DNA from 2 places in the Actinoplanes sp. URMC 104 genome. Region 2 is predicted to be linked to the other one. Evidence: predicted binding sites of a transcription regulator. Region 2 holds the regulator's gene; the other holds the start of a gene.
The links. Region 2 encodes HspR, which represses chaperone genes until heat shock. Its sites were predicted from a motif close to TTGAGTNNNNNNNACTCAA; they were not measured.
Positions count from the first base shown of each region.

Region 1: a site for HspR is predicted at 2,674-2,692, ahead of lon (endopeptidase La). Genes of this name have one in related genera too.

Region 1 is NZ_JBPQTO010000011.1:1,413,693-1,418,105, forward strand. It holds gene ACSNN8_RS32285 (alpha/beta hydrolase) at 1-186, opposite strand, end outside; gene lon (endopeptidase La) at 350-2,599, opposite strand; gene ACSNN8_RS32295 (DUF72 domain-containing protein) at 2,762-3,484, opposite strand; gene ACSNN8_RS32300 (SGNH/GDSL hydrolase family protein) at 3,557-4,413, opposite strand, start outside.
Region 2 is NZ_JBPQTO010000002.1:2,569,811-2,574,223, reverse strand. It holds gene ACSNN8_RS12990 (cation:proton antiporter) at 1-1,108, shown strand, start outside; gene ACSNN8_RS12985 (hypothetical protein) at 1,237-1,683, shown strand; gene ACSNN8_RS12980 (heat shock protein transcriptional repressor HspR) at 1,724-2,158, opposite strand; gene dnaJ (molecular chaperone DnaJ) at 2,181-3,380, opposite strand; gene grpE (nucleotide exchange factor GrpE) at 3,448-4,080, opposite strand; gene dnaK (molecular chaperone DnaK) at 4,077-4,413, opposite strand, start outside.

The DNA of each region.
Region 1 (4,413 bases), on a different contig from region 2:
GACGGTCACGAACCCGCACTCGGCGCCGCGCGCCTTGAGGGTCGTGTTCGTACACGCACCCCAGGCGATCGGAGGTGGCGTGTAGCCGGGGGTACCGCTGTGAGCCTGAGCCGCGGACGGGATCATGCCGCCGCCGACCGCCAGCCCGACAGCTGTGGCGGCGATGGCCGCCAGTAGTCGTCTCATTCCATGCCCTTCGTCTCCGATGCGCTTCCGCATCGCGATCACCGGAGACTATCCATCCAGGCGCGCCGATGAGGCCGACCGTTCAGACAGTTTCCGGCCGGGCGTCGACTCCTCTGCGGCCTTCGCGGGCCCGGCGCCGTGCCGGGCCCGCAAGAATCCGGCCTCAGGCCGCCGCCACCAGGCCGGTCGAGACCGGCTCCAGCGCGGTGCTCAGGATCTCCCGCACATCGGCGACGACGTGCACGGTCAGCGCGTCCAGCACGTCGGCGGGCACCTCGTCGAGGTCGGGCTCGTTGCGCTGCGGCACGTACACCTCGGTGAGGCCGGCCCGCTGAGCGGCGAGCAGCTTCTGCTTCACGCCGCCGATCGGCAGCACGCGGCCGGTCAGCGACACCTCGCCGGTCATGCCGACCTCGGCCCGCACGTTGCGGCCCAGCAGCAGCGAGACCAGCGCGGTCGTCATCGTGACGCCGGCCGACGGGCCGTCCTTGGGCACCGCGCCCGCGGGCACGTGCAGGTGGATCGGGTGGTCGAGCTGCTCCGGCGAGATGCCCAGCTCCTCGGCGTGGGCCCGCACATAGGACAGCGCGATCTGCGCCGACTCCTTCATCACGTCGCCGAGCTGGCCGGTGACCGACAGCCCGCCCTTGTCGCCGGGCAGCAGCGACGCCTCGATGTAGAGCACGTCGCCGCCCATGCCGGTCACGGCCAGGCCGGTGGCCACGCCCGGGACCGCGGTCCGCTCCGAGGACTCCGGGGTGAACCGCGGCCGTCCGATCAGGTCCTTGAGGTCCGCGGCCTCGATGGTGACGGGCAGCTCCTTGAGGGCGGCCTTGCGGAACACCTTGGCCAGCAGGCGCTCGAAGGACCGTACGCCGGCCTCCCGGGTGTAGTTCGCGGCGATCTCGCGCAGCGCGCCTTCGGTGACCGTGACCTCGCCCTCGGCCAGGGCGGCCCGCTCCAGCTGCCGGGGGACGAGGAAGTCGCGGGCGATGGCGACCTTGTCGCTCTCGGTGTAGCCGTCGATCGAGATGAGCTCCATCCGGTCGAACAGCGCCTGCGGGATCGTCTCGAGCACGTTGGCGGTCGCGATGAACAGCACGTCGGACAGGTCGAGGTCCAGGTCGAGGTAGTGGTCGCGGAACGTGTGGTTCTGCGCCGGGTCCAGCACCTCGAGCAGGGCCGCCGCGGGGTCGCCGCGGTAGTCGCTGCCGACCTTGTCGACCTCGTCGAGCAGCACGACCGGGTTCATCGAACCGGACTCGCGGATGGCCCGCACGATGCGGCCGGGCAGGGCACCGACGTACGTACGGCGGTGGCCGCGGATCTCCGCCTCGTCCCGCACGCCGCCGAGAGCCACCCGGACGAACTTGCGGCCGAGCGTGCGCGCGACCGACTCGCCCAGCGAGGTCTTGCCGACCCCGGGCGGGCCGGCCAGCAGGATCACCGCGCCGGAGCCGCGGCCGCCGACGACGCTCAGGCCCCGGGACTCCCGGCGGGCGCGGACGCCGAGGTATTCGACGATGCGCTCCTTGACCTCGTCCAGCCCGTGGTGGTCGGCGTCGAGCACCGCCCGGGCCGCGCCCAGGTCGGTGTTGTCCTCGGTGCGGACGTTCCACGGCAGGTCGAGGACGGTGTCGAGCCAGGTGCGCAGGTAGCCCGCCTCCGGCTGGTCGCCGGCGCGCTCCAGCTTGCCCACCTCGCGCAGCGCCGCCTCGCGGACGGTGTCGGGCAGGTCGGCCGCCTCGACCCGGGCGCGGTAGTCGTCGCTGCCCTCGGCCTGGTCCTCGCCCAGCTCCTTGCGGATGGCCTTGAGCTGCTCGCGCAGCAGGTACTCGCGGTTGCGCTTCTCGACCGACTCGCGGACGTCGCTCTCGATCTTGTCGCTGACCTCGGACTCCGCCAGGAAGTCACCGGTCCACTCGATCAGCAGGCGCAGCCGGGCCTCCACGTCGGGGGTCTCCAGCAGCTCGCGCTTGCGGTCGTTGGACAGGTACGGAGCCCAGCCCGCGGTGTCGGCCAGGTCGCCCGGGTCGTCGATGGCGCTCACCGAGTCGATGACCTGCCACGCCTCGCGGCGCTGCAACACCTTGACGACCAGCTGCTTGTACTCGGCGGCCAGCTCACGGGCGTGGTCGCCGGGCGCGGCGAGCGCGACCGGCTCGACCTCCACCCACAGAGCGGCGCCCGGGCCGGTCACCCCGCCGCCGATGCGGGCGCGGTCGCCGGTGCGCAACACGGCGGCGGGCGTTCCGCCGCGGGACTTGCCGACCTGCTTGACGCTCGCCACGACGCCGTGGGTCGCGTAGCGGTCCTCGAGCCGGGGAGCGATGAGCAGCTCCGAGCCGGCCGAGGTGCGGGCCGCGTCGACGGCCGCCTGAGCCGCCTCGTCCAGCTCGACCGGAACGACCATGCCCGGCAGCAGGACGATGTCATCGAGGAACAACACGGGAAGTCGTTTGCTGGTCACCCGGTACCTCCGAGAAGTTGAGTATGCCGGGCTCAACCTCGGGGGTACCGGTGATCTTCCAGCGTTCACTCCCGGCGAACAAACCCGCCGCCGCCGGGCGCCGGATCAGGCGGGGCCCGCCCCGGCCGGCGTCGACCGGGAAGCATCCGCATCCGGGTGCACCAGCCGGCTGAAGCGTGAGGCGTCGGCGGCGCGGGGCAGGTTGTTGAACATCACGTACGCCGGACCGGCGCCGACGATGCCGGCCAGCCGGGCCAGCTCGTCGTCCGAGTAGACGTGGCGGGCGCCGGTGATGCCGTGCAGCCGGTAGTAGGCCGTCGGGGTCAGGCTGGGGCGCAGGAACGGGTCGGCGGCGTGGGTCAGGTCCAGCTCCTCGCACAGCTCCCGGACCACCTCGTCGGGCCAGGGACCGCGCGGCTCCCACACCAGCCGGACACCGGCCGGGCGGCGCGCCCTGGTGAGGAACTCGCGCAACCGCGCGATGGCGGGCTCGGTCGGCCGGAAGCTCGCCGGGCACTGCAGCAGGATCGTGGTCGCCTCCAGGATCGAGGCGCAGGCGAGCGTGGTGTCCCAGGCGCGGGCGACCACGGGCGTCCACCGGAAGCCGCCGACCTCGGCGCGTTCCTCGGCACTCAGCGGTGTGCGCAGCCGCCGGTACGTCGAGCTCCTCGCCTCATGGGTGATCAGCTGCCACGCCTTGACGGTGAACTCGAAGCCCGGCGGCACGGTGGCCCGCCACCGCCGCAGCGTCGTCTCGCGGGGCGGCTCGTAGAAGGTCTGCTGCACCTCCAGCACCCCGAAGCGTTGCGCGTAGGACCCCAGAGCCATGCCGGCTCCGCACAGGCCCACCTTCACCGGCGTCATGCGCGGTGCATACCCACCCCATCCCGCGCAAAATCCCTAGCGGCCGGCCGCGGTCAGGAACGGGTCGTCGGAGACCCAGCCGTCCACGACCCGGGTGCGGGGCTCGTAGTGGGCCTTGACCAGGACCTTGACGAGCCGCGTGACGGTGCGGGTCTCGTACCGGGCCTTGACCCAGACCCTCGTCCTCCTGCCCCGGACGGTCGTGCTGACGTACCTGCCCTTGACGTACACCTTGGTCGGGGTGCTGACCTTCCTGGTCGTGTGGTGCGCCGCGACGTACGCCCGGAAGCTCTCGGCGACCTTGCCGGGCCGCTGCCACGCGTGGGCGGTGACGCTGCGGCCCGCAACGGTCCTGGTGACCGGCCGGTACGTCCAGTGGGCGCACTCGGCGTGCCAGGTGGTCCGGGCGTCGACGCGCTGGTTGATCCGGAAGCACAGCCGGGCGGTCCGGGCGCCGAACGGGTCGGCGAGCACCGGCCAGGTGCCCTCGCTGTCGTAGACCCGCCGCATGCCCTCGTAGAGGTTGTAGGCCATCTTGGGGTAGCCGTAGTCGTTGGGGTGCAGGCTGTCGAACAGCGCCAGGCCGCCGATCATCGACTGGTCGACCAGGTGGACCCCGGCGTCCTTGCTCGCCACGACGGCGGGGATCGTGGTGTTGAACATCGCGATGCGGGACCGGTACGGCTCGATGTGGCCCTGGACGAGCTTCTGCACGAAGATCTCGGCGTCGGGCAGGTCGGCGCGGATCTGATCGATCAGCGCGGACAGCCGCATCGAGGTCTCGGTGACGTTCCTGCCCTGGGAAACGTCGTTGGTGCCGATGTGCAGCAGGACCACGTCGGGCCGGTAGGTGGCCAGCCAGCCGTCGACGTTCGCGGCGATCTGGTCGATGC
Region 2 (4,413 bases):
GCTCTATCTGCTGGCCGGCCTCGCCTTCGGGCACGGCGGGCTGGTGCCGCTGTCGGCCAGCGAGCAGTTCATCGAGGTGGGCGCCTCGATCGGCGTCATCCTGCTGCTGGTCATGCTGGGCCTGGAGTACTCGGCCAACGAGCTGGTCAGCAACCTGCGGGCGGCCGCCCCGGCGGGGCTGATCGACGCGCTGCTCAACGCGCTGCCCGGGGCCGCCTTCGCCTTCGTCATGGGCTGGGACTGGCAGGCCGCGCTGGTGCTGGGCGGCATCACGTGGGTGTCGTCGTCCGGTGTGATCGCCAAGGTGCTCGGCGACCTGGGCCGGCTCGGCAACCGCGAGACACCGGTGATCCTTTCGGTGCTGGTCATCGAGGACCTGGCGATGGCGTTCTACCTGCCGCTGGTCACCGCCGTGCTGGCCGGGGTCGGGCTGCTCGGCGGCGCCAAGGCGCTGGGCGTCGCGGTGGTGACCGTGGTGGCGGTGCTGGTCGTCGCCATCCGGTACGGCCGCCAGATCAGCGCGCTGATCTCGGCCCGCGACGCCGAGGCGCTGCTGCTGGGCGTCTTCGGGCTGACGCTGTTCGTGGCGGGCGTCGCCGAGGAGCTCAACGTCTCGGCCGCGGTCGGCGCGTTCCTGGTCGGCATCGCGATCTCCGGCCCGGTGGCCCATCACGCGACCCAGATGCTCTCGCCGCTGCGGGACCTGTTCGCCGCGGTCTTCTTCGTGTTCTTCGGCCTGTCCACCGACCCGGCCGACATGCCGCCCGTGCTGCTGCCGGCGCTCGGGCTGGCCGTGCTCACGATGCTCACCAAGGTGCTGACCGGATACCTCGCGGCCCGCCGGGTGGGCATCGCCGTGCCCGGCCGGCTGCGCGCGGGGCTCGCGCTGGTGCCGCGCGGCGAGTTCTCGATCGTCATCGCCGGGCTGGCCGTCGCCTCGGGCGTCGAGCCGCGCCTCGCCCCGCTCGCCACCGCGTACGTGCTGATAACCGTCGTGTCCGGTCCGGTGCTCGCCAGGTTGCCCGATTACGAGTGGTTCAAGGCCTTCATCCGCAGGCGGGGGCAGCCGTCGCGGCCTCCGGTGCAGCCGCTGACCGCCGACGAATGACGTCTGGGCTGCTCGCTGCTACTGACAAGTATCTGAAAGTGAGCCTCTGACACTTCCGCAGGACATCGTCGGCGCGCTACCGTTCCCACCCGACAACTACGTGTTATCGGACTTTCTCGGGCGGCGACGTGGCAGTGCGTGAGTCGACTTTCTATGGGTTCGCCAACCCGGTCGATCCTCGGCCGGAGGAGCTTCAGGCGTGGGCCTACCATCCCGCGGCCGTCCCCCTCAGCAGCATGCCGCCCGACTGGGATCTGCTGATCTCCGGCGACGTCCTGGCGCCCACCCTTTTCGAGCTGGCGATGGACCGTCAGTGCCCGGCGCGGCGTTTCGCGCAGCACTGCATGTACATCTACGCCGCCGACGGCGTCCGGCAAAACGCGTCCGGCCTGCGCAAACGCCGGCTCAAGAAATACGTGGAGCGCGCCGAGGAGGTCGGCGACGAGCCCATGTCGATCTGGGCGCACAACTGCCGCGTGCTGATGAGCCGCCCCGAGATCTTCGACTACGCCGACTGGATCGAGGGCGGCCTGGTGCGCCACCCGCGCCGCCTGGGCCTTTACAACCGGCGCTGAGAGAAGCAGATAGCCCCGCTCGTCCCGAGCGGGGCTTTTCTCATCTGTCCGAGGCCCTGCGCGGGCGCCACACGACCAGGGCGGTCGAGGGGCGTTCCTGGCGCACGAGATCACCCCGGCCGTACGGGTTCTCGAGCTGGGCGATCCGGGTGTACGCCTCGGTGAGCTCCTGCTCGAGCTCGTGCACCCGCTGCTGCAGGTCGCCCACCAGCTGCTCGAGCCCGATGATCCGCTTGATCCCGGCCAGGTTGACGCCCTCCTCCTGGCTGAGCTTCTGCACCTCGCGCAGCAGCGCGACGTCCCGCTCGCTGTAACGCCGCCCGCCGCCGCCCGCCCGGCCCGGCTGCACGAGCCCCAGCCGGTCGTACTGCCGGAGCGTCTGCGGGTGCATCCCGGCCAGCCGGGCCGCGACCGAGATGATCAGAACCTTCGCGTCGGAGGTCTGCTCGACCGAGATGCTGATCTCCTCATGCATAATCCACCCCCCACTCGCTGGTCTAACCGTTCCGGCGCACCCGAGCCTCGAGCCGCTCCCGCCCGGCCGGCGGGGTCAGCTTGGCGAACCGCTCCAGCGCGTCCCGGGCCTCCCCCGTGACACCCCCCGGCACCTGCACGTCGACGGTGACGATCAGGTCGCCGGGCGGACCGTTCTTGCGGGCCACGCCCTTGCCGCGCGCCCGCAGCTTGCGGCCGCTCGGCGTGCCCGGCGGCACCCGCAGCGTGACCGGGCCGTCCAGCGTCGGCACCCGCAGGTCGGTGCCCAGCACGGCCTCGGCGATGGTGACCGGCACGACCAGCGTGAGGTCGTCGCCCGTACGCCCGAACAGCTCGTCCGGACGCACCATGACCTGCACGTAGAGGTCGCCCGCCGGCCCGCCGCGGTCGCCCGGCTCGCCCCGGCCGCTGAGCCGGATGCGCTGGCCGTCGGCCACCCCGGCCGGGAACCGGACGTTGATCGTGCGGTTCTTGGTGACCCCGCCCGTGCCCCGGCACTCCGGGCACTTCTGGTCGACGATCGTGCCCGCGCCCTGGCAGTCGCGGCACGGCTCGGAGAAGCTGAACGACCCCTGGTTGCGCGAGATCAGCCCGCTGCCCTGGCACTGCGGGCAGGTGCGCGGCGACGTGCCGGGCGCGGCGCCGTTGCCGTGGCAGGTCTCGCACTCGCCGGCCGAGCGCAGCGTGAGCGGCAGCGTCGTGCCCTTGACCGCCTGCGCGAAGTCGAGCGTCACCTCGGTCTCGACGTCCCGCCCGCGACGCGGTCCACCTCGTCGGGCGGCGCCACCACCTGGCCCGCCGCCCGAGAATATCGAGCTGAATATGTCGGAGAAGCCGGCGCCGCCGAAGCGCCGGTCACCGGCCGCGCCGCCCGCCGCGCCCGCACCGCTGAACCCGCCGAACAGGTCGGACGGGTCGAACTGCGTGCCGGCGCCCGAGCGGGCCCCGCGGCGGAATGCTCCGGAGCCGAACAGCGAGCGCATCTCGTCGTACTCTTTGCGCTTCTTGTCGTCCGAGAGCACGTCGTAGGCCTCGGAGGCGGCCTTGAACCGCTCCTCGGCCTCCTTGTTCCCGGGATTGCGGTCCGGGTGGAGATCCCGGGCGAGCTTCCGGTACGCCTTCTTGATCTCGTCGGTCGGAGCGGACTTGGGCACGCCGAGAACGGCATAGAAGTCCTTTTCGAGCCAGTCCTTCGAGCTCATCCCGCCTCCCCCCTCCTGCGGAAGGTCCCGCCTGCCGCGAGGCGGCAGGCGGGACGAACGTGTGAGGTCACTCCGGGTCGGCGACCGCGACCAGCGCCGGTCGCAGCAGCCGCTCGCCCAGCGTGTAGCCGCGGCGCATGACCTCGATGCAGGTCGGCTCGGTGACGTCCGCGGACGTCTGGTGAGCGACCGCCTCGTGGCGGTTGGGGTCGAACGGGTCGCCCTTGTCGCCGAAGCCCACGAGCCCCAGCTTGCCGGTCACCGTGGTCAGCGACTCCGCCACCGAGGCGAACGGGCCGACCAGGTCACCGTGCTCACGGGCCCGGTCGATGTCGTCGAGCACCGGCAGCAGCGCGGTCAGCACCGCGCCCGTCGTCTGCTCGGCCGCCGCACCCCGGTCGCGGTCGACCCGCTTGCGGTAGTTGGCGTACTCGGCCGTGACCCGCTGCAGGTCGTGCGTCCGCTCGTCGAGCTCGGCGCGCAGGGCCTCGAGCTCGGCGCCCAGGGCCGGCTTGGCCTCCTCGGCCTGCTCGGCCGGGGGAGCCTGCTCCTCGGCGTCGGCCGCCCGGTGGGCGCCGACCGTGGCCTTGCCCTTGGCCGTGGGGGCCTTGGGCTCGTCGGCCTCGGCGTCCGCCGTGCCGCGGTCCCGGACGACCCGCTCGGTCGCCTGACCGTCGTTCTCGTCGTCCGTGGCAGTCACTTCTTGTCGTCCTCCACGATCTCGGCGTCGACGACGTCGTCGGCGCCACCGGACGCCGGGCCGGCGTTCGGACCACCCGCGGCGCCGTTCGGCGCGCCCTGGTCGTCGCCGGGAGCACCGGCGCCGGCAGCGGCCTGGGCCGCGTCACCCTGCGAGTAGAGCTGCGAGCCGGCCTCCTGCGAGACCTGCGACAGGCGCTCGTGCGCAGCCTTGATCTTCTCGATGTCGGTGCCGCCCAGCGCGCCGCGCAGCTCGCCCAGCGCCTCGCCGATCTTGTTCTTGCTGTCCTCGGGCAGCTTGTCGCCGCTCTCGGCCAGGAACTTCTCGGTCTGC